3 regions of the Romboutsia lituseburensis genome follow, and region 1 is predicted to be linked to each of the others. Evidence: predicted binding sites of a transcription regulator. Region 1 holds the regulator's gene; each other region holds the start of a gene.

Region 1 (8,326 bases):
TTATGGAGCTTTGCCAAGAAAGACGTGGAAACATGATAAACATGGAGTACATAGATGAAAAAAGAGTTATGCTTCACTATGATTTACCACTGAATGAAGTTGTTTATGACTTCTTTGATGCATTAAAATCAAGAACTAGAGGGTATGGTTCTCTAGATTATGAAATGAAAGGATATGTTCCTTCAACTCTTGTGAAGCTTGATATATTAATAAATAAAGAACAGGTAGATGCACTTAGCTTTATAGTACATGAAACTAGAGCATATCCTAGAGGAAAATCAATGTGCGAGAAGTTAAAGAATGAGATACCAAGACATCAATTCCCTGTGCCAATACAAGCTGCTGTTGGTAATAAGGTAGTGGCTAGAGAAACTATAAGTGCACTTAGAAAAGACGTTCTTGCTAAGTGTTATGGTGGAGATATATCTCGTAAGAAGAAACTTCTTGAAAAGCAAAAAGAAGGTAAAAAACGTATGAGACAAGTTGGATCTGTAGAAGTTCCTCAAAAGGCGTTTATGTCGGTATTAAAATTAGATGAATAATTTATTAAAAATTAATAAATTTTATTTTAGCTCATAGAATTAAATTCTATGAGCTTTTTTAGATTTAAGATAATTATTATACTTAAAAATTTGTGGTTAAATTTTAGATTTAAGTAAAATTTATGTTAACTAGATAATAAAATATATTGATTATATAGGTAAAATCTACTATTAAAAATATAATTTATATAATTCCAATTAGTTAACTTACTCTTAACACTGAAAATTTAAGTTTCATGCTATAGTCAAAATATGGAAAATTATTTAGGATAGATATCTATTAAAACATTTTATACATAATTTTCATGAAAAATGTCATTTTTAATAAATACATAAAACTTGGGAATAATAAATATCAAATAAATACAAAATTGTATGCATTTATACAGTAGTAAGGAGGAAATATATGAGCAATCAACTTAAAAAGACTCTAGGATTATCTGCAGCTCTTTCTACAGTAGTTGGTATGGTTATAGGATCTGGAGTGTTTTTTAAACCTCAAGCTATCTATACAGCTACAAATGGAGCTCCAGGTCTTGGAATAATAGCATGGGTTTTAGGTGGAATTATAACTATCACAGCAGGTCTTACAGCAGCAGAAGTTTCAGCTGCAATTCCAAGAACTGGAGGTATGATGGTTTATATTGAGGAAATCTATGGGCAAAAACTAGGTTTTTTAACTGGATGGATGCAAACTGTACTTTTTTTTCCAGGAACAGTAGCAGCTTTAGCTGTAATATTTGCTCAACAAGTAGCAGAGTTACTAGGATATTTACCTAGTGATATGATGGTTGTTTTACCCGTGGCAATTGGAATTATATTATTTATAGCTTTATTAAATACGATAGGTTCCTCTTTAGGAGGAACAATACAAACAATTGCAACTATAGGTAAACTAGTGCCTTTAATATTAATAATTATATTTGGATTTATAAAAGGAAATGGAAATCCAATAATTACTCCTATGGTTGGACAAGGAAAAACTGTTGCAGGTGCATTAGGACAAGTTTTAATAGCAACTTTATTTGCATATGATGGATGGATAAATGTTGGAGCTATAGCAGGTGAAATGAAAAATCCAGGTAAGGATTTACCGAGAGCTATAGTTGGAGGCTTATCTGTAGTTATGGCAGTTTATATAGTAATAAATTTAGCATATTTATGGGTAGCGCCAGCATCAGAATTAGCCACAGCCACAGCACCAGCAGCATTAGTTGCTCAAAGAGTGTTTGGATCTGTTGGAGGAAAATTAATAACTATAGGTATATTAATATCTGTATTTGGTGCATTAAATGGATATTTACTTACTGGTCCAAGAGTTCCTTATACTTTGGCTAAACAAGGAACGCTTCCAGGTAGTAAAACTTTTTCAAAGCTAAATAAAGGTGGTGTACCAGCTAATGCTATTTGGTTACTAGCAGTATTAGCATCCTTATATGCTCTTTCTGGTCAATTTAATCTTTTGACAGACTTAACAGTATTTACTATATGGGTATTTTATGTATTTACTTTTGTAGGTGTAATAAAGTTAAGAAAAGATAGACCACAGCTAAATAGACCTTATAAAGTTCCTCTATATCCAATAATACCTTTAATAGCTATAACTGGAGGTCTAATTGTTATAGTAAATCAATTGATTACAGCGACTATGATAGCTTTAGGAGGAATAATAATAACATTGATAGGTATACCTGTTTACTCAGTTACAAGTAAAAATGTAAAATAGAAAATTATAATAAAAATCTCTACTCTTTTAAGAATAGAGATTTTTTTAATATAAACATTAAATAGTAATAAATTAAATTTTTTATTATGCAAGTATTAATAAAGGTTAAATTGCAAAAAATATATTTTAGACAAATAAATAAAGTTTAAATAGAATCTTATATTATTTATATTTACCTATGGTATAAAATGGGTAATTAATATAAGATAAAATATAGAAACTTTTAAAATTTAAGAGAGGTAAATGAATGTTAGGACTTTATATACATATACCATTTTGTATAAGTAAATGTAATTATTGTGATTTTAACTCATGTAAGTTAGATTTTGATATGAAAAAAAGGTATTTAGATGATTTAGAAATAGAAATGAAATTGTATAATGATGATATTAAAAAAAATAATCTAGAAAATGAGATTACTAGTATATTTATAGGAGGTGGAACTCCAAGTATATTAAGTAGTAGTGAAATAAAAAGACTATTTAATTCAATAAAAAATAATTTTAATGTGAAAAAAGAAGCAGAAATAACTATGGAATGTAACCCAGGTACATTGACTAAAGAAAAATTAATTACTATGAAAGATGTAGGCGTAAACCGACTAAGCATTGGCTTACAAGCTGTTCAAGATTATCATTTAAAATCTATAGGTAGAATACACAGCTATGATGAGTTTGAAAAAAATTATAAGGAAGCTATAGATGTTGGATTTAATAATATAAATGTAGATTTAATGTATGCTCTTCCAAATCACAAATTTGAAGATTGGCAAGAAAGTTTGAAAAAAATAGTGAAATTAAATCCTTCTCATATATCAGCATATTCATTAATTTTAGAAGAAGGTACAAAATTATATGATATGTATGAAAATAATGAATTTGAAGTTATAGATGAAGATACAGATATTAATATGTATAATTATACAATAAATTATTTAAAAGAAAATGGATATAACCAGTATGAAATATCTAATTATTCAAAGTCACGTTTTGAATGTGAACATAATATATTATATTGGAAATGTGAACATTATATAGGTTTAGGACCAGGGGCATCAGGTTATATTGAAAATTATAGATATAATAATGTTGAAAGTCTGGATGAATACCATAATAAATTAAGCGAAAATAAAAAACCTATATCTAATTTAGAGAAATTGAGTATAGAAGATAAAATACAAGAAAAAATATTTATGGGATTAAGAATGAATGAAGGAATCAAGTTTGATGATTTTAGAAAAGAATTTAAAATAGAGTTTAAGGAAAAATATAGAAAACAAATGGACGATTTAAAGGCAAAAAAGCTTATAAATGAAAGTATAACTGGGATTAGCCTCACTCAAAAAGGAAGAGAAATATCAAATAGCGTGTTTATAGAATTTATAAATTAATCCAAAAGTGTTGACAAAGATAAAATATAATGATATATAATATATATAATCTTTTTAGCACTCGGATATAGTGAGTGCTAACAGCGTGGAGGTAATATAGTATGGAACTAAATGAAAGAAAATTAAAAATCCTCAAGGCTATAGTTAAAGATTATATAGAGACAGCTGAAGCTGTAGGATCAAGGACTATATCTAAAAAACATGATTTAGGTGTTAGTGCTGCTACTATAAGAAATGAAATGGCTGACCTTGAAGAACTTGGTTACCTTGTTCAGCCTCACACTTCTGCTGGTAGAGTTCCAACTGAAAAAGGATATAAACTTTATGTTGATTCACTTATGAGTCAGTGTGAATTAAGTAAGGAAGAAAAGTGCTTAATAGAACAATGTGTAAAAGATAATGTGGATCATATAAAGGATTTAATTCATGAAACTTCTAAGCTGTTATCTCAGCTTACTAACTATACAACGGTAGCTGTGACTAAAAGTTTAGTAAATCAGAGTGTTATCAAACATATACAGTTAGTTGAGATGAGTGATAATAAAATCTTGCTAATAGTTGTAACAGACCAAGGTGATATAAAAAATGCAAACCTTGTAACAAATGTTTATTTAGAGCAATCTAAACTAAACTTAATTTCAGATAATCTTACAAGAAAACTTGCAGGAAAAAGCATAACTGATTTAGATGAAAGGTTAATTGCATTTATAAAATATGAAATAAGTGAATATTCGGCGCTTATAGATGAGTTAATAAGTGCTTTGAATTTTGAAACATCAGAAGATGATCTTTTAGTTTCTTTAAGTGGAGCAACTAATATATTTAGTTATCCAGAATTTAATGACATATTGAAAGCAAAATCTTTCTTAAATATGCTAGAAAAGAAAGAAACAATAGCAAGTATGGTCAGGGCTAAGGGAATTCAAAAAGATAATATTAACATAATTATAGGTAGTGATAATGATTGTGAGCTAGCACAAGATTGTAGTGTAGTTACTGCAACCTATAATATAAGTAATGATTTAGTAGGTAAGATAAGCTTTATAGGGCCTACAAGGATGGATTATGCTAGGATATCAGCAATTATGAATTACATGAGCTTATTGTTTAGCAAAAAATAAATTAAGGGGTGTAATGTCTTGCAAGAAAATAACATAGAAAAAGAAGAATTAAAAGAAGAAATAGATAATTCAGCTGAAGAAACAGTTGAACAAGAAGAAACAAAAGAAGAAACAAAAGAAGAAACTAACTGTGATGATAATGTTACTGACATAAATGAAAAGTTAGAAGAAAAAAATTTACAAGATGAAATAGACAAAGTAAATGATCAATATCAAAGGCTTCAAGCTGAATATGCAAACTATAGAAGAAGAACTCAACAAGAAAAAGAAACTATAGGTTTATTTGCAAATGAAAAAATACTAAATGACTTAATACCAGTTATAGATAGTATGGAAAGAGCTTTAGAAGCTTGTGACGATAAAGAAGACTCTATGTATAAAGGCATAGACTTAGTATACAAGCAATTACAAGATACTTTAAATAAATTTGGTGTAGAAGAAATAGATGCTTTAGACCAAGAATTTGATCCAAACTTACACTTAGCTGTAATGCAAGAAGTTATAGATGGAGTAGAAGCTAATAAAGTAGTAATGGTACTTCAAAAAGGATACAAATTAGGAAGTAAAGTATTAAGAGCTAGTATGGTTAAAGTTTCTTGTTAATAAAACTTTATACAAAATACAATATAAAAATAACTTTAAAATTAATATAAAATAATTTAGGAGGAATCAATCATGGGAAAAATAATAGGTATAGATTTAGGAACAACTAACTCTTGTGTTGCAGTATTAGAAGGTGGAGAACCACAAATAATAACAAACTCAGAAGGTATGAGAACAACTCCATCAGTAGTAGCTTTTACTAAAGATGGTGATAGAATAGTAGGAGAGCCTGCAAAAAGACAAGCAGTTACAAATGCTGATAAAACAATAATATCAATAAAAACTCATATGGGAACAGATTACAAAGTAGATATAGATGGTAAAGGGTATACTCCACAAGAAATATCTGCTATAACATTACAAAAATTAAAGGCAGATGCTGAAAGTTACTTAGGTCAACCTGTAACAGAAGCTGTTATAACAGTTCCAGCTTACTTTACAGATGCTCAAAGACAAGCAACTAAAGATGCTGGTAGAATAGCAGGACTTGACGTTAAGAGAATAATAAATGAGCCAACAGCTGCTGCGCTTGCATACGGAATGGATAAATTAGATCAAGATAAGAAAATATTAGTATTCGACTTAGGTGGAGGTACATTTGACGTTTCTTTACTTGAAATCGGAGATGGAACTTTCGAAGTTTTAGCTACAGCTGGTAACAACAGATTAGGTGGAGATGACTTTGACCAAGTATTAATAGACTACTTAGCTGATGAATTCAAAAAAGCTGAAGGTGTAGATTTAAGAAATGATAAAATGGCTCTTCAAAGATTAAAAGAAGCTGCTGAAAAGGCTAAAAAAGAGTTATCATCAACAATGACAACTAACGTAAACTTACCTTTCATAACAGCTACAGCTGAAGGACCAAAACACTTAACAATAGATATATCAAGAGCTAAATTTGATGAATTAACTTCTCATTTAGTAGAAAAAACTATGGAACCAACTAGAAGAGCATTACAAGATGCTGGTTTATCTACATCTGATATAGATGATGTATTATTAGTTGGTGGTTCAACTAGAATACCAGCAGTTCAAGAAGCTGTTAAGAAATTCATAGGAAAAGAACCTCATAAAGGAATAAATCCAGATGAATGTGTTGCAGCAGGTGCTGCTATACAAGCTGGTGTATTAACTGGAGAAGTTAATGATTTATTACTTCTTGATGTTACTCCATTATCATTAGGAATAGAAACTATGGGTAACGTAATGACTAAGATAATAGAAAGAAATACAACTATACCAACTAAGAAATCTCAAGTATTCTCAACTGCTGCTGACAACCAAACTGCTGTTGATATACATGTATTACAAGGTGAAAGAAGTATGTCTTTCGATAACACTACTTTAGGTAGATTCCAATTAACAGATATACCACCAGCTCCAAGAGGAATACCTCAAATAGAAGTTACTTTTGATATAGATGCTAATGGTATAGTTCATGTTACAGCTAAAGATTTAGGTACTGGAAAAGAGCAAAAAGTAACTATAACTTCAGGAACTAACTTAAGTGAAGAAGAAATAGAAAGAAAAGTAAAAGAAGCTGAAATGAATGCTGAAGCTGATAAGCAAAAGAAAGACAAAATAGAAGCATTAAATCAAGCTGATTCTACTATATACCAAATGGAAAAAACTTTAACTGATGCTGGAGATAAAGTAGATGCAGCTGCTAAGAGTGAAGTAGAAGCTGAAATAGCTAAATTAAAAGAATTAAAAGCTAAAGAAGATGTGACAGCTGAAGAATTAAATAAAGCTATGGAAGAATTAAACAATAAATTCCACAAAATAGCGGAACAAATGTATCAACAAGCTCAAGCTACACAAAGTGAAGCTCAAGGTGCAAATGATCAATCACAAGCTAAAGATGATAATGTAGTTGATGCTGACTTTACAGAAGTAAATGATGAAAAATAGGTTACACAAATAAAGAAATTTGTATATAATTAATATAGAATTCGAAAAGAGTATCTTTTCAAAAGTATTCAGTCATTAAATTAAATAGATTAGAATACTAAAATAATAATAATAGCTTGTAGTATGATATTCTACAAGCTATTGTTTTGTAAGATGAAGGCGGTGACAAATATTGAGTACTAAAAGAGACTACTATGAGGTGCTAGGTGTAGATAAAAATGCAGATGCTCAGACACTAAAAAAAGCATATAGAAAATTAGCTATGCAATATCATCCAGATAGAAATCCTGATAATAAAGAAGCTGAAGAAAAATTCAAAGAGATAAATGAAGCTTATGAAGTGTTATCTGATGATACAAAAAGACAAACATATGATCAATTTGGTCATGCAGGAATGAATGGTCAAGGTGGATTCGGTGGCCAAGGATTTGGTGGTCAAGGTGGATTCGGCGGATTTGAAGATATATTTGGAGATATGTTTGGAGATATATTTGGCGGAGGCTTTGGCGGTTCAAGACAAAGAAGAAGAGGTCCAGAGCGTGGAGCTGATATTAGACATAGTATAGATATAACTTTTGAAGAAGCTGCTTTTGGTAAAAAAGCATCTATAAAAATTAATAGAAGTGAAGAATGTAGCGAATGTAATGGAAGTGGTGCAAAGCCAGGAACAGGAAAGAAAACTTGTCCAACTTGTAATGGTGCAGGAGAAGTTAGAACTGTTCAAAGAACTCCATTTGGTAACATAGCAAGTTCAAGAACATGTAGTGCATGTAATGGAGAAGGTGAAATAATAGAAACTCCATGTACTAAATGTGGTGGAAAAGGTCACACAAGAAAAGTTAAGACTATAGAAGTTGACATTCCAGCCGGTATAGATGATGGCCAAATGATAAAATTATCAGGGCAAGGCGAAGTAGGAAGTAAAGGTGGACCTAGAGGAGACTTATACTTAGTTATAAATGTTAAACCACATTCACTATTTACTAGAGAAGGAAATGATATATACTTTGATATGCCTGTAACATTTGTT
Region 2 (8,326 bases), 2.8 Mb from region 1:
CATCCTTAGTGCATTTGTTACCATTTACATTTAAAACTTTAATGGAAAATCCTCTAAAATCTTTATATTTATCACTTTTAATTTTAGGATTAGAATTTGATACGCGAATAATAGCTGGATAAGTTTTGTATTCATTAAATATACCCACCTTATATTCATCTGGTAAATTTTTATCAACTATAAAATATGCTTTTAAAAGTCCTATACATTTAGCATGGGCATCCCTTTTTGTGTTGCCTTTAGAATATTGTTTTATTAACTTTTTCTTTAGCATTAAGATAATTCTTTCTGTTAATTGATCTTCACTATATTTACTCATCTTAAGTCTCCTTAATTATAATTTTTATAATATATATTATTTACAGTTTAGTAAATTTAATTTAGATACTTATATGCATTATTTGTTATAAATCTTTTATACAATATAAGTTACTTAACAAAAAAGGAAATATCTACTATACTAAATTATTAAAATTCTTTAGTATTAGATATTTCCTTTTGTTGAAATGTATTTTATTACTATTTTACAGATACTTTGATCTTATCATTTTCACCATCTATTAAAATAGTACATCCGTTGTATATTTCTCCAGCTATAATTTTTTTAGCAATAATAGTTTCTAAAGTGTTACTAATATATCTTTTTAGTGGTCTTGCTCCGTATATTGGATCATATCCTTCACTAACCATTATATCTTTTGCATTTTCTTTTACTTCAATATTTATATTTTTATCATGTAGTCTATTTCTTAAAGATTTCATAAATATATCTATTATTTGCTTAATACCTTCTTTATTTAATGGTTTAAACATTATTATATCATCAACTCTATTTAAGAATTCTGGCTTAAATCTTCTCTTCATTTCATCCATTACTAATTGTTTTGATTCATTAGTTATATCTTCTCCAAATTCTAATAAATATGAGCTACCTATATTTGAAGTCATTATTATAAGTGTATTTTTAAAATCTACTGTTTTGCCTTTATTATCAGTAAGTCTTCCATCATCTAATATTTGCAAAAATATATTAAACACATCTTCATGAGCTTTCTCTATCTCATCAAATAGTATTACTGAATAAGGATGTCTTCTTACTGCCTCTGTTAATTGTCCTCCTTCTTCATATCCTACATATCCCGGAGGAGGTCCTATAAGTCTAGAAACTGCATGTTTTTCCATGTATTCTGACATATCTATTCTTATAATATTTTCTTCGCTGTCAAATAAATTGTTAGCTAAAGTTTTAGCAAGCTCAGTTTTACCTACTCCTGTAGGTCCTAAGAATATAAATGACCCGATTGGTTTATTTTCATCTTTAAGCCCTGCACGAGCACGTATAACAGCGTTACTCACAGCTGTTACTGCTTCATCTTGACCTATTACCCTTTTATGAAGCTCATCCTCTAATTTTAATAATTTTTCTCTTTCTCCTTCAACAAGCTTAGTAACAGGTATTCCAGTCCATTTAGCTACAATTTCTGATATTTCATTTTCTGTAACTTCTTCTTTTAATAATGCGTTTTCGTAACTTTCTTTAATTTTTAATTCATGATCTTTTATTTGTTCTTCAAGCTTTGGTATTATACCATACTTCACTTCCGCCGCTTTATTAAAGTCATATTCTCTTTCATATTTTTCTACGTTACCTTTAGCTTCATCTAGCTGTGCTTTTAGGTTTCTTATCTCTAATATTTGACTTTTTTCTTTTTCATATTTAGCAGTCATTTCATCATTCTTAGATTTTAATTCTGCTAACTCTTTTCCTAGTTTTTCAAGTCTTTGTTTACTTTTTTCGTCATTTTCTTTTAATAAAGCTTCTCTTTCTGTTTCAAGTGTAAATAATTTCCTTCTAACTGTATCTAATTCCGTCGGAAGAGAGTCAATTTCACTTCTGATCATAGCTCCAGCTTCATCTATCAAATCGATAGCTTTGTCTGGTAAAAATCTATCTTGTATATATCTATCAGAAAGTTTAGCTGCTGCAACTATTGCGCTATCATGTATTCTAATACCATGATGTATTTCAAATCTTTCTTTAAGACCTCTAAGTATTGAAACTGTATCACTTACGCTAGGTTCTTCTGCTATAACAGGTTGGAAACGTCTTTCAAGCGCTTTATCTTTTTCTATATACTGTCTATACTCATCAAATGTAGTTGCACCTATACAATTTAATTCTCCTCTTGCAAGTAATGGTTTTATTAGGTTACCTGCATCCATAGCACCATCAGTTTTTCCTGCACCAACTATAGTGTGTATTTCATCTATAAATAATATTATTTTTCCTTCTGACGCTTGGACTTCTTTTAGTACTGCTTTTAATCTCTCTTCAAATTCACCTCTATATTTAGCTCCTGCAATTAAAGATCCCATATCTAGTGAAAATATTATTTTGTCTTTTAGTCCTTCTGGTACATCTCCTCTAACTATTCTTTCTGCTAGTCCTTCAACTATCGCAGTTTTACCAACACCAGGCTCTCCAATAAGAACTGGATTGTTTTTAGTTCTTCTTGATAGGATTCTTACGACTCTTCGTATTTCTTCATCTCTTCCTATTACTGGATCTAATTTATTCTTTTTTGCTAATTCAACTAAATTAGTTCCAAAACGAGCTAATACTTCATATGTTCCTTCTGGATCTTGAGATTCAACTCTTTGACTTCCTCTAACACTTGATAATACATTTAAGAAATCATTCTTATTTATATTGTATTGTCTTAATATTTTCCCTAAACTAGTATTAGATTCCATTTCTATTATTGCAAGCATAACATGTTCTACACTTATATAGGAATCTTTAAATTCCTTTGAGATTTCTTCTGCTTTTATTAGTATTTCATTGATTTTTCTAGTAGCTGTTACTCCTTGTGAGCTTATACCTTCTCCATGTATTTGCGGTAGTTTATTAAGTTCTATATTTATACTATTATTTAAAGATGGTACAGATACATTCATTTTTTCAAGTATATTTGGTATAAGTCCATCTTCTTGATTTACGAGAGCGCTTAAAAGATGAATTACATCTACTTGTTGATTATGATTTTTTACGGCTATACTATAAGCATCATTTAAGCTTTTTTGTACTCTTACTGTCATTTTTTCTATATCCATTCTAAAATCCCTCCATTACATTATTTTATATATATTAATTAATTTTATTCTATCCCTTAATTATTAGCACTCTATTATATCGAGTGCTAATAATTTATTAATTAAAATATATACCTATATTCATCAATTGTCAATAATATCTAAAAAATTTATATAAACTAATTTCATCAAAATTTGCTAGTATATTCCAACATGCTCCAAATGCTTCTATTTATACATAATAAAAATTAAATTTAATTGATAAAATAATAATTATAATATATATGTTACGTAATAATGTATAAATAAAAGAAGTCTCATATATGAATGGATCAGTTATATCTGTATAATAAATGTAGAAAAAAAGGATTAAGTATTTCACATGAGCTAATAGAAGTTATATTAAATTTTGAAGAACAGTTTTTAGATAGCAAAGGTCTTATTGAAGTAGAAGAATATGAATATATTTATTAATAAATAAAGGAACACAGTATAGTGATATATTGAATACTATATACCGCTATACTATGTTCCTATTTTAATATTTCTTTATATAAATGAAATATCTATTATCTATTCTTCAACATGGGCATTATTTTTGTTCAACCTACTATGCTTAGCTCCATATAAGAAATAAACCGTAACTCCAACCAAAATCCACACTACAAATCTTATCCAAGTAACTAAAGGTATACTAAGTGTTATATATAAACAGAAACCTATTGCAAATAAAGGAATAATAGGTACCCATGGGCATCTAAATTTCCTCTCTACGTTTGGCATCGTTTTCCTTAAAACTATTATACCTGCTGATACAGCTATGAAAGCAAATAATGTTCCTATATTACATAAGTCTATAATTACAGTTAGAGGGAAAAATCCTGCTATTATACAAGTTACTATTCCTGTTATTAACGTACAAGTTGCAGGTGTACCATGCTTTTTATTTATAGATGCAAATGCTTTAGGAAGTAACCCATCTCTTGACATAGCCATAAATATTCTTACTTGACCATATAATGTAACTAATAAAGTAGATATCATACCTATAACTGCACCTGTTGCTACAAGAGTAGATCCCCAATTTATACCAATTTGAGATAATGCATCAGGTATAGCATTCATTACATTTATAGATTTAAAAGGTATCATACCAGTAAGAGCTAATGCTACCCCTATATATAAAATAACTACTGTAATTAAACAAATTAATAAACCTATTGGTACATCTCTTTTAGGGTTCTTAGTTTCTTCCGCTGCTGTTGATACTGCGTCAAATCCTATATATGCAAAAAATATTACTGCTGTCGCTGACATTATTCCACCCATTCCATATGGTGAAAATGGTATATAGTTTTGAGGTTTAATATGAGTAAGCCCTAGGAATATAAACAGTAAAATAACGAAAACCTTAATTCCAACAATAATATTGTTTACTTTTGCACTTTCAGATACCCCTACATAAAGTAACCAAGTTATAAAACAAGTTATTAATACTGCTGGTAAGTCAATAAATCCACCTGCTAAAATTGATTTTGTAAGTGCTTCTGGTAAAACAATCCCATAAGCATTTAACATACCTACTAAAGTTCCAGACCATCCCGATGCAACTGCAGCTCCTGATACTAAATAAGTTAACATTAAATTCCATCCTATAATCCAAGCAACAATTTCTCCAAATGCTACATATGAATAAGAATAGGTACTTCCTGATACTGGAAACATTGTTGAAAGTTCCGCATAGGTTAGTGCACATAGAGCACTTGTTACAGCTGCTATTATAAATGATATTATAACTGCCGGTCCAGCCATCATTGCTCCTTGTCCTGTGGCTACAAATACACCAGTTCCTACAACAGATCCAATTCCTAATAAAGCTAAATCAAATGCTCTTAGATTTTTTTTAAGACCGCTATTTTCAGAAGTTTCTTTGAAATCTGCAACTGTCTTCTTTCTAAAAAAATCCATTTTCATACTTACTACTCCCCTTCTAGGTTTAAATTTAAAATATATTTAGTTTTGTGTGAATTTTTTTACTTTTAAATATATTCTTAAAGTTATTATAGTAACATTATGGCAAAAAAGTAACTTTTTTTAACGGCGCAATACGTCATATTTTTACTAAACACCTAATTGTTCAACAAAATAATTTATATTTTTCACTAAAATAAACGTAATTTTAACAAAATTAATTTTTTTTAACATATGTTAAACTTTATGTAACGAAAAATTTTTATGTAAATAACGTCTATGGACATTTGATTTATTTTTCATATTAAATAATTTTATTATTTAACCTTTTATATTTTTATTTAATTTATTATAAAAAAGGTATAAACTTAATAGTTTATACCTTTTTAAAATAGTTAGTAGATTATTATAGTACTTTCTTCACGAACATTTTCATAAATCCATTTCGCACTACTTGTTGCTAGCCTTATGCATCCATGACTTATAGCAACACCCAACCTATCATCTTTTATGCTAAGTCCTGTTTCATTATATATGATAGAATGATAATAATACTCATCAGTTATATTAGTTGCATACTTGACAGAGCTATTTTCATCTCCAATTGCAGGATACTTTATACCTACAAAAAATACTCCACTTATCGTTGGTGTAGAATTCTTTCCAACGGTACAGCTCCATTTATATAACATATCCCATGCTTCTTTGTTTTTTTCAAATATATATGTATATTTATTTTTTGTAGATGTTATTATTAAATAATCAGTTTTGCTATTTATATTATTTTTATTTGCAAAATCAGACATGTCTTTATTAAAATTAGTATAATCTAAATTAGTATTCTTATTTAATCTAACACCATTAGATTCCATAAGCCATCACCTCACCGAAATATATATATTTTTATTTATGAGTATACTTAAAATAAAATGAACAATTCTGACTAAATATTTAAGTAAAATATTTATCTATGTATTTAAGAAAAACAATTAAATAAATTATTTAATTGTTTCTAGGTACAAAAAATAAGCATCTATAATACTATAGTAGTAGTTTTCAAATTAGGGGGTGTCATCATGCTACAATCTTTTCTTCTAGTTTTATCTCTATCTATTGATACATTTGTAGCTAGTATTGCTTATGGAACTGACAAGATAAAAATTCCATTTTCTTCTGCTTTAATCATAAATGGGGTATGTACTTCTTTTTTAGCTATCTCTCTTTTTTTAGGATCTATATTAAAGGATTTTCTGTCTCCTAATGTAGCATCTTTAATTAGCTTTTCATTATTAATGGTACTTGGGACATACAGATTATTTGAATCATTTTTTAAAACATATATACACAAATTTTCAAATTCAGAAGTTCCTTTAACCTTTAAAGTTTTTGATTTTAAATTCGTTCTTGAAATTTATGCAAATGAAACTAAAGCGGATTATGATAAATCAAAAATATTAACTGGTAAAGAAGCTTTTTATTTAGCTGTAGCACTTTCACTTGATAGTCTCGCCGTTGGCTTTGGTAGTAGCTTAGGAAGTGTTCGTTACTTAGAGGTTATTTTACTTTCATTAATAGTTGGAATTTCTTCTTTAATAATAGGTTCTTATATGGGTAGCAAGTTTGTTGAAAAAGTAGATGTGAATCTTTCTTGGCTGTCCGGAGCTATTCTTATATTATTAGCCCTTATGAGATACTTTAAATTTTAAATTACATGTTTAAAACTAAAAAAGGTACCCTTTATTTTAAAGGTACCTTTTTTAGCTTTAAATTTATTAACTTATTTGCTTTGCAATAGCTCTTTTATATCTCTAAGTAGCAGTACTTCTTCTGAAGTTTTTTCTTCAACCGTGACAGCTTCCTCTACTTTTTTTATCCTTAATTTATTTATTATTCTAATAAACATAAATATTGCAAATGCTATTATAAAAAAATCTACAGTAGCCTGTACAAAACTACCTATATTTAAAGTTATAGGAGGTGTATTACCTACTCCTTCTCTCAATACTACTTTGTATTCTGAGAAATTTATACCTCCTGTTAATATACCTACAAATGGCATAATTAAATCATTTACTAAAGATGTAACTATTTTTGAGAAAGCTCCTCCTACAACAACCCCTATTGCCAAATCAATGACATTTCCTTTAATTGCAAATTGTTTAAATTCTTTGGTTAAATTTTTCAAATATATTTACCTTCTTTCTATCTTTTCGTAAAAAATTCTTATAGTTAGTTTATCCTTATTTTAAATGTTTAATTTAAAATATAACTTTTATATAAAAAATACAGTACCTAATAGTTAGCTTACCATAGATACTGTATATATATTATGCTATATTTTTATTCCTAGACTTTATAACCTGCTGTGCTATATTTACAGAGTGGTCAGAAATTCTTTCTAAATTAGATATTATATCTAAATACACAACTCCATTATCTATAGTACATAAGTTTTCACTTAATCTTCTCATATGATTTTCACGACATACTTTTTCCATAACATCAACTTGCTCTTCCATCTTTATTACCTTGCAAGCTAAGTCTATATCATTATTTTCCATAGATTCTAATGCAGCAGAATATGCATCTACAACTTTATTGTACATTTGAACTAACTCATCTTTACCTTCTTTAGATAAATTTAAGTCTTTTTCTAATATAATTTCGGCTAATTCTGCTATATTTTCAGCATGATCACCGATTCTTTCTATATCATTTACTGTATTGAATAGCTCATCAACAGTTTCTCTAGACTCATTACTTAAAGAAGTTTTAGATAATTTCAATAAGTAATTTAATATAGTCTTTTGTAATAAGTTAACTTTTGATTCTTCTTCAAATGCTTTTTTAACCTTCGAATTTGAGCCTTCAAATAAACCTTCCATTGAGTTAATTAAAGCTTTTTTAGCCTTGTCACCCATTCTTAAAGTTTCTTTAACAGTATTTGATAGTGCGATTGATGGAGTTTCCATCATTCTTTCATCTATATACTTAACTGTTTTTCTATCTTCAATTTCATCTTCTCTCTCAGGTACAAGCTTCATAGTAAGTTTTACTATGAACTTAGAGAATGGAAGTAATATAATAACATTTATTATATTAAATAACGTATGTGAATTCGCTATTTGTCTACTTACATCTGTTGGGTCTAAATGTGTTACCATCATAGTTATTGGCTTAGTTAATAACAGCATAAATACCATAGTTCCTATAATATTAAATATTAAGTGCATTGTTGCTGCTCTTCTAGCATTTTTACTAG
Region 3 (8,326 bases), 990 kb from region 1:
AGTAATATTTGAGCCAATTATTTATGATCATAGTTTCACTGTATGCAAAAAAAGAATGTAGATATCTACATTCCTAATATTTTCTTTATTTCATCACACAGCATATCAAGATGCTCTGGATTATTTATTAAATCAACTTTATTTATATCAACATATAAAACTGGTGATTGATCATATTCACCTATCCATTTTTCATATCTATTATGAAGGTTAGTCCAATAACCTAGATCAACGGCTTTTTCCATCTCACGACCTCTAAGCTCTATTCTATGAATTATAGTATCTATGGAACCATCTAAGTATATCATTAAATCCGGTCTTCTTAGATAAGGTACCATATCATTAAATAAATCTCTATAAGTTATATAATCTCTTTTAGTCATTTTTTTATTATCATATAAGTTTCTAGCAAATATTTCGACATCTTCATATATGCTTCTATCTTGTATATTATTTAATCCATTGTTATCTATTTCTTTTTGTTGTTTAAATCTTTGAGCTAGGAAGTATAATTGTAAATGGAATCCCCATTTTTCTTGATTGCCATAAAAATCTCCTAGGTATGGATTGCCATCAACTTTTTCAAAGTGAGTTTCAAATCCAAATTTTTCTCCAACTAATTTTGTCAAAGTAGATTTTCCAGCACCTACATTTCCCGCTACCGTGATGAATAAATCTCTATTTAATGGCTTATTACATTTATTTATTAAATTAAACATTTTAATTTCCTCCTAGGGTTTTTATAGCGTCCTCGACTTTGTTTATTATAAATTGTCTATCATCTTCATTGTTTAAGAAATCTAGTTTTGAGTTGTCTACTTCTATAACTAAAGGTTCTTTACCCATAAAATTATGTTTTATAGATAATGGATTGAAGTAATATTTATACTCTGTACTTAGTTCATGAATATAGTTTCTGTCCATCTGTCTTTCGAAACTTCTATCTCTTGTAGCGATTCTTTTCATTAAGACGTCTGTTTCAGAATTTAAGTATATTATTATATCTGGTTGAGGTAAATCATTAACAAATATATTATACATTTGCTTATATTTGTGGAATTGCATTTTATCAAGTGTTATTCCTGCGAATATAAGATTTTTAATAATATGATAGTCACTTACTACGCCATGTGATTTGTTTAATTCATTTTTTTCAATATCTTCTAATTGTTTTACTCTATTAAATAGAAAAAATGCTTCTGTTTGTAAAGCATATTCTTTAATATCAGTATAAAATTTTGATAAAAAAGGATTTTCTTCAACTATTTCTCTTAATAGAGTATAACCAAAATGTTCATTAAGAATAGTTGCAAGTGTAGTTTTTCCTACACCGATAGCTCCTTCTATAGCAATAAATACGCCGCCGTTATTCATATAAAATCACCTTCTAAAAATAATGTCTTCTGTATTTTATCAAAAAAAAAATCTTAATTCTACCCTATACTTTTAAAATTAAATTTGCATATAACAAAAACCTAATTTAATTTATGCAAAATATGGGTAAATTAAAAATATTAAATATAATATAAATATATACCCAAAAGGAGAAGTAAATAATGAAGGTTTATGAAAAAAATAATTCAGTTATATTAGAAGGAGTAGCAGATTTTGATCCAAAACATATATTTGAATGTGGGCAATGTTTTAGATGGCACAGACAAGATGATGGATCATATACAGGAGTAACTAAAGGAAAAGTTATAAATGTTAGTAAGGACAATGATAAAATTTACTTAAATAATACAAATTTAGAGGATTTTAATACTATTTGGTATAATTATTTTGATTTAGGAACAAATTACACAGAAATAAAAAATACTCTAAAAAATATGGATGAGTATTTAGATAAAGCTTGTGATTTTGGATGGGGAATAAGGATACTACAACAGGATGGATGGGAGATGCTTATATCTTTTATAATATCTTCAAATAATAGGATTCCTATGATACAAAAAGCAATAGAAAATTTATCTAGAAAGTATGGTAAATTTATAGGAGAGTATGAAGGAAAAGAATATTATGCATTTCCAACTCCAGAGGAGTTAAACAAAGCATCACAAGAAGAAATAAGAGCTTGTCAAACAGGGTTTAGAGATAAGTATATAAAAAGTACAACAGAAAGTGTAATTGAAAATAAAGAAAACATATCTGCATATACTAATTTAAGTACAGAAGAATGCATAAAAGAATTAACTAAATTTAATGGAGTCGGACCTAAAGTAGGAGATTGTATAGCTTTATTTGGGATGCAAAAGTATGATACATTCCCTGTAGATGTTTGGGTAAAGAGAGTAATGCAAGAGTTTTACGTAGAAGAAGATATGAGTTTACCTAAGATAAGAAAATATGCAATTGATAAATTTGGAGATTTGGCTGGATTTGCACAACAATATTTATTCTATTATGCAAGGGAATTAGGTATAGGCAGATAAAATCAAAATAAGAAGAGGGATTAGCCATGAGTATTGGAGGATTTTTGTTTTTAAGTTACCTAGTAATATCCTATGTGGCTGGAGCGATAATATCCATGTCTATTATACTTGAGAATAGAGACCCTGCTAGAACAGTCACGTGGTTGCTAATATTTATATTACTTCCTGGTATTGGGTTGGTAATGTATGCTGTATTTGGAAGAAACATAAGAAAAAGGAAATTGTTTAAAACTCAGAAATTAGCAAATAGTATAAAAGAAGAAAAATTATTTGAAAACCTAAAAGAAATAGAAGAATTGGTAGAAATAGAACAAGACTGTATAAAGCAAAGCAAATTATTACATGAAGATAAAGATGAAAACACTAAAAAAAGGGTAATAAGTCTTTTATTAAATACAGGAATGTTCCCGTTTACAACGAATAATAAAATAGATGTATATATTGATGGAATTCAAAAGTTTGAAAATCTTATAAAAGATATAAAGGAAGCAAAAGAACATATACATTTAGAATATTTTATTATTAAGGATAGTGATATTGGTAGGAAGATTAAAGATTTGCTAATTGAAAAAGCTAAGGAAGGCGTAAAAATAAGAATTCTATATGATGATGTAGGTTGTTGGAGATTTTGGTTTCATAGAAAGTATTTTAATGAAATGAAAAAGAATGGAATAGAAATTCAACCGTTTTTACCTGCGAAGTTTCCTGTAATAGGAGGCAAACTGAATTATAGAAACCATAGAAAAATAGTTGTAATAGATGGAAAAATAGGATATACAGGCGGAATTAATATAGGAGACGAGTATGTAGGTAAAAATAAAAAATTTGGATATTGGAGAGATACGCATATTCGTATAGAGGGAACATCAGTCTATATGCTACAGATGGTTTTCTTAATAGATTGGTACTATACAACAAGAGATGTAATTATGGTAAAAAAATACTTCCCTAAAATGGAATATTGTGGGGATAGTATGGTTCAAGTTGTAGCGAGCGGCCCGGATAGTGATTGGGAAGCTATTCATTATGCCTATTTTTCTGCCATATGTCAGGCAAAAAAGAATATATATATTGAAACACCTTATTTTATACCAGATGAAAGTATTTTAAGAGCATTAAAAAGTGCGGCTTTAAGTGGAGTAGATGTAAGAATTATATTCCCTAAAATAGCTGATCATAAAATAGTAAACAGTGCATCTTATTCATATTTTGATGATATATTAAGATCAGGAGGTAAGGTATATTTATATACTAAAGGGTTTATACATTCTAAGATTGTTATAATTGATGATAAGATAGCATCTACTGGTTCAGCTAATATGGATTTAAGAAGTTTTATGCTAAACTTTGAGATAAATGCATTTATATATGATAAAAAAGTAGTAGAAATAATGACCAAAGATTTCTTTGATGATTTGGACAATAGTGAGGAGATAAAAGACGCTGATTTTAGCAAGAGAAATTTCGCTATAAAGGTGAAGGAATCAATAGCTAGATTATTTTCTCCTATATTATAAATATTTAATAAAAACTATTGAAAAATTTATATATTTAGTATACTATAATAATTGTTAGCACTCTAGTTAAGAGAGTGATAAAATTATTATGGTATATATTTTTTTACATACAAAATACAATTCATTAGGAGGGAAAAATTATGAAAATAAGACCATTAGCTGATAGAGTAGTTATAAAAAAATTAGAAGCTGAAGAAAAAACTGCAAGTGGAATAGTATTACCAGGGGCAGCTAAGGAACAACCTCAAATGGCAGAAGTTGTAGAAGTAGGACCAGGTGGAGTTGTAGATGGAAAAGAGATAGCTATGGAGCTTAAAGTTGGAGATAAAGTGATATTCCAGAAATATGCAGGAACAGAAGTTAAAATAGAAGGTAAAGAGTATACAATATTAAGACAAAATGAAATATTAGCTGTAATAGAATAAATATTTAGGAGGGGATAAAAATGGCTAAAGAAATAAAATTTGGGCAAGATTCAAGAAGATCTTTAGAAAATGGCGTAAATAAATTAGCTGATACAGTAAAAGTTACATTAGGACCTAAGGGAAGAAATGTTATATTAGATAAAAAATTTGGTGCACCTCTTATAACAAATGATGGTGTTACAATAGCTAAAGAAATAGAGTTAGAAGATAGATTTGAAAATATGGGAGCTCAATTAGTTAAAGAAGTTGCTACTAAAACTAATGATGTTGCTGGTGATGGTACTACTACTGCTACAGTTTTAGCTCAAGCTATAATAAGAGAAGGGTTAAAGAATGTAACAGCAGGAGCAAACCCTGTTTTACTTAGAAGAGGTATACAAAAAGCTGTTGAAGTTGCAGTTGAAGAATTAAAAAGTCAATCAAGAGTAATAGAAGATAAAGAATCTATATCTAATGTTGCTTCAATATCAGCAGGTGATGATGAAGTAGGTAAATTAATAGCAGAAGCTATGGAAATAGTAGGTAAAGATGGAGTTATAACAGTTGAAGAATCTAAAACAATGCATACTGAATTAGATGCAGTAGAAGGTATGCAATTTGATAGAGGATTTGTGTCTGCTTACATGGTAACAGATGTTGATAAAATGGAAGCTGTTTTAAATGATCCATATATATTAATAACTGATAGAAAAATATCAAATATACAAGATATATTACCAGTGCTTGAACAAATAGTTCAACAAGGTAAGAAATTATTAATAATAGCTGAAGATGTAGATGGAGAAGCATTATCTACATTAGTTGTTAATAAGTTAAGAGGAACATTTGAAGTTGTTGCTGTTAAAGCTCCAGGATTTGGAGATAGAAGAAAAGCAATGCTTGAAGATATAGCAACACTTACAGGTGGAACTGTAGTATCAGAAGAATTAGGATATGATTTAAAAGAAACTGATGTAACTATGTTAGGTAGAGCTAGCTCTGTTAAGGTAACTAAAGAAAATACTACAATAGTAGATGGATTTGGAGATAAGGCTGCAATAGAAAACAGAGTTAACCAAATAAAACATCAAGTAGAAGAAACTACTTCTGAATTTGATAAAGAAAAGTTAATGGAAAGATTAGCTAAACTTGCTGGTGGAGTAGCTGTAATAAAAGTTGGAGCTGCTACAGAAGTTGAAATGAAAGAAAGAAAATTAAGAATAGAAGATGCACTTAATGCTACAAGAGCAGCTGTTGAAGAAGGTATAGTTGCTGGTGGAGGTACTGCATTAGTAAGTGTAATACCAGCACTAGATAAGTTAGTAGAAGAGCTTGAAGGTGAAGTTAAGATAGGTGCTAAAATAATAAGAAAATCATTAGAAGAGCCTCTAAGACAAATAGCTATAAATACAGGTCTTGAGGGAGCTGTTATAATACAAAAAGTTATGTCTGAAGATCCTGAGATTGGATTTGATGCATTTAATGAAAAATACGTAAATATGATAGAAGCTGGTATAGTTGACCCAACTAAGGTTACTAGAACAGCATTACAAAATGCAGCATCTATAGCTGGAGTATTCTTAACAACAGAAGCTGCAGTTGCAGATCTTCCAAGTAAAGAAGATGCAATGCCAGGAATGGGTGCAGGAATGCCAGGGATGATGTAATCTATACTATTAAAAAAAGAGTAACGACAGTTACTCTTTTTTTACGCATATAAATACTAACTATTATTTAAGTATAGTTTAAAGAAATTATGAATGCTTGACGTATGTATATTTTAAATCTTACAAGTATTTAAATATGAATATATATATTTATAGTTTAAAATAGATATTAGATGATAAAACTTTTATAAATTATATAAGTAAAAGAGAGGGATACAATGGATATTAGGCGTTTATTAGAGCGAGTAAAGGATAATGATTTAGATATTAATCAAGCCATGGATCAGCTAAAAAATTTTATGTATGAAGATTTAGGATATGCTAATATAGATCATCATAGAGAAATAAGAAATGGATATCCTGAGGTTATATACTGTGAAGGAAAAAGTGATGAGCATATATTGGGAATAATAGAAAAGATGAATAAAAAAGGGTCTAATATATTAGGGACAAGATGTAAAAAAGAAACATACGATAAAGTTAAACAGATTTATAATCATGCAGAATACGAAGAATTATCAAAAATTATAAAAATACAAAATAAAGAGATTATAAATCGCGGGAAAGGTAAAGTTTTAGTTATAACAGGGGGCACTTCGGATATACCAGTTGCAGATGAGGCATACTATACAGCTAAATTTTTAGGAAATGAAGTAGTAAAATTATATGATGTAGGAGTGGCAGGTATACATAGACTATTAAATCGTTTACCTATAATTCAGGAAGCTAGAGTTATTATAGCGGTAGCAGGTATGGAGGGTGCTTTACCTAGCGTAGTAGGGGGATTAGTAGATGTTCCTGTGATAGCAGTACCTACTTCAGTTGGCTATGGAGCTAATTTTGGAGGACTATCGGCTCTTCTAACAATGTTAAATAGTTGTGCATCAGGGATATCTGTTGTTAATATAGATAATGGGTTTGGTGCTGGATATTTAGCGTCTATGATAAATAAATTAAAGTAAATAAATTTTATTTATAAAATAAAATTTGTACAGTAAATAAATTGAAATTATATAAATATATATATACAAAGGTGAATTTGTGGGAATACACTTAATTTACCATGTTCAAATTAAACAAAATATATAAAGACAAATATCTAAGGAGATAAATATGGAACAAAGGATACTTTATTTTGATGTAGTCAATGGGATTTCTGGAGATATGACTTTAGCTACATTATTAGATTTAGGAGTTCCAAAGGAACTTTTTTTAGAAGAAATAAAAAAGCTAAGCATTAAAGACGAGTTTGAAATTTTAATAACACAAAAAAATGAAAGTGGGATATTAGGAACTAATGTAGAGGTAGTTGCTAAAGAGTCTAATGCTCATAGACATCTGATAGATGTGTTTGATATTATTGATAAAAGTGGCTTGAATGAAAACGTTAAGATCATGTCCAAAAACATATTTATGACTATAGGAGAAGCAGAATCAAAAGTTCATGGAACTACTATAGATAAAATACATTTTCATGAAGTAGGGGCTATTGACTCCATAATTGATATAGTAGGAGCATGCATATTAATAGACTTATTATGTATAGATAAAATATACGCTAATACTATTCCGGTTGGATCTGGATTTGTTAAATGTGATCATGGAATAATGCCAGTTCCTGCACCTGCTACTGCTGAAATTTTAAAAGGTGTTCCTATAAAATTAAATACAGTAAAGGGCGAGTGTACAACACCTACAGGGGCAGCTATACTAAAAACACTATGTGATGAATTTGTAGATACTTTAGAGTTTGAAGTAAAACAAATTGGATACGGAATAGGACGAAAACAATTTGAAATACCAAATATGCTAAGAACTATCTTAGGCATAAAAAAAAAGAAGAATTTATATATGAAATAAGTGCAAATATTGATGATATGTCTTCAGAGGTATATTCATACCTGTATGAACAAATACTCGAAGAAGGTGCATTAGATATATATACAGAAAGTATATATATGAAAAAAAATAGACCTGCGATAAAGCTATCAATTTTATGTGAAGAAAGGAATTTGCAAAAATTTGTAGAATTATTACTAAAAGAAACAACTACTTTTGGAGTGAGATATCATAAGTACAATAGAGTGGTTTTAAAAAGGCAATTTTCAAAGATAAATACTCCATACGGTGATGTAAAAGTTAAATTAGGGTATTATGACGGAAAACTTATAAAAGTGACTCCAGAATACGAAGAATGCAAAAAAATTGCAAAATTCAACAAAATCTCATTGAATCAGCTACTATATAAAATAAATCATGTGATAAATGAAGAATTTAATATAAACTTATTGACATAATAAATATTT

Evidence for each region. The regulator HrcA, encoded in region 1, represses chaperone genes, less so after heat shock. The targets are predictions, from matches to a motif close to TTAGCACTCNNNNNNNNNGAGTGCTAA.
Region 2: the regulator HrcA is predicted to act here: its motif matches at 3,178-3,204, upstream of clpB (ATP-dependent chaperone ClpB).
Region 3: the regulator HrcA is predicted to act here: its motif matches at 4,004-4,030, upstream of NWE74_RS10555 (co-chaperone GroES).

Annotation. Positions count from the first base shown of each region.
Region 1 covers NZ_JANQBQ010000001.1:3,187,565-3,195,890, forward strand. Annotated here, with positions in the region: gene lepA (translation elongation factor 4) at 1-542, shown strand, start outside; gene NWE74_RS15420 (APC family permease) at 949-2,268, shown strand; gene hemW (radical SAM family heme chaperone HemW) at 2,516-3,658, shown strand; gene hrcA (heat-inducible transcriptional repressor HrcA) at 3,760-4,779, shown strand; gene grpE (nucleotide exchange factor GrpE) at 4,798-5,382, shown strand; gene dnaK (molecular chaperone DnaK) at 5,455-7,296, shown strand; gene dnaJ (molecular chaperone DnaJ) at 7,469-8,326, shown strand, end outside.
Region 2 covers NZ_JANQBQ010000001.1:434,029-442,354, reverse strand. Annotated here, with positions in the region: gene NWE74_RS02185 (catalase family protein) at 1-319, opposite strand, end outside; gene clpB (ATP-dependent chaperone ClpB) at 520-3,114, opposite strand; gene NWE74_RS02175 (hypothetical protein) at 3,421-3,567, shown strand; gene NWE74_RS02170 (APC family permease) at 3,667-5,067, opposite strand; gene NWE74_RS02165 (L,D-transpeptidase) at 5,460-5,936, opposite strand; gene ytaF (sporulation membrane protein YtaF) at 6,141-6,770, shown strand; gene mscL (large-conductance mechanosensitive channel protein MscL) at 6,842-7,249, opposite strand; gene NWE74_RS02150 (Na/Pi cotransporter family protein) at 7,392-8,326, opposite strand, start outside.
Region 3 covers NZ_JANQBQ010000001.1:2,200,928-2,209,253, reverse strand. Annotated here, with positions in the region: gene NWE74_RS10575 (deoxynucleoside kinase) at 66-719, opposite strand; gene NWE74_RS10570 (deoxynucleoside kinase) at 721-1,374, opposite strand; gene NWE74_RS10565 (DNA-3-methyladenine glycosylase family protein) at 1,557-2,432, shown strand; gene cls (cardiolipin synthase) at 2,459-3,949, shown strand; gene NWE74_RS10555 (co-chaperone GroES) at 4,090-4,374, shown strand; gene groL (chaperonin GroEL) at 4,395-6,020, shown strand; gene larB (nickel pincer cofactor biosynthesis protein LarB) at 6,239-6,982, shown strand; partial or broken gene larC (nickel pincer cofactor biosynthesis protein LarC) at 7,134-8,317, shown strand.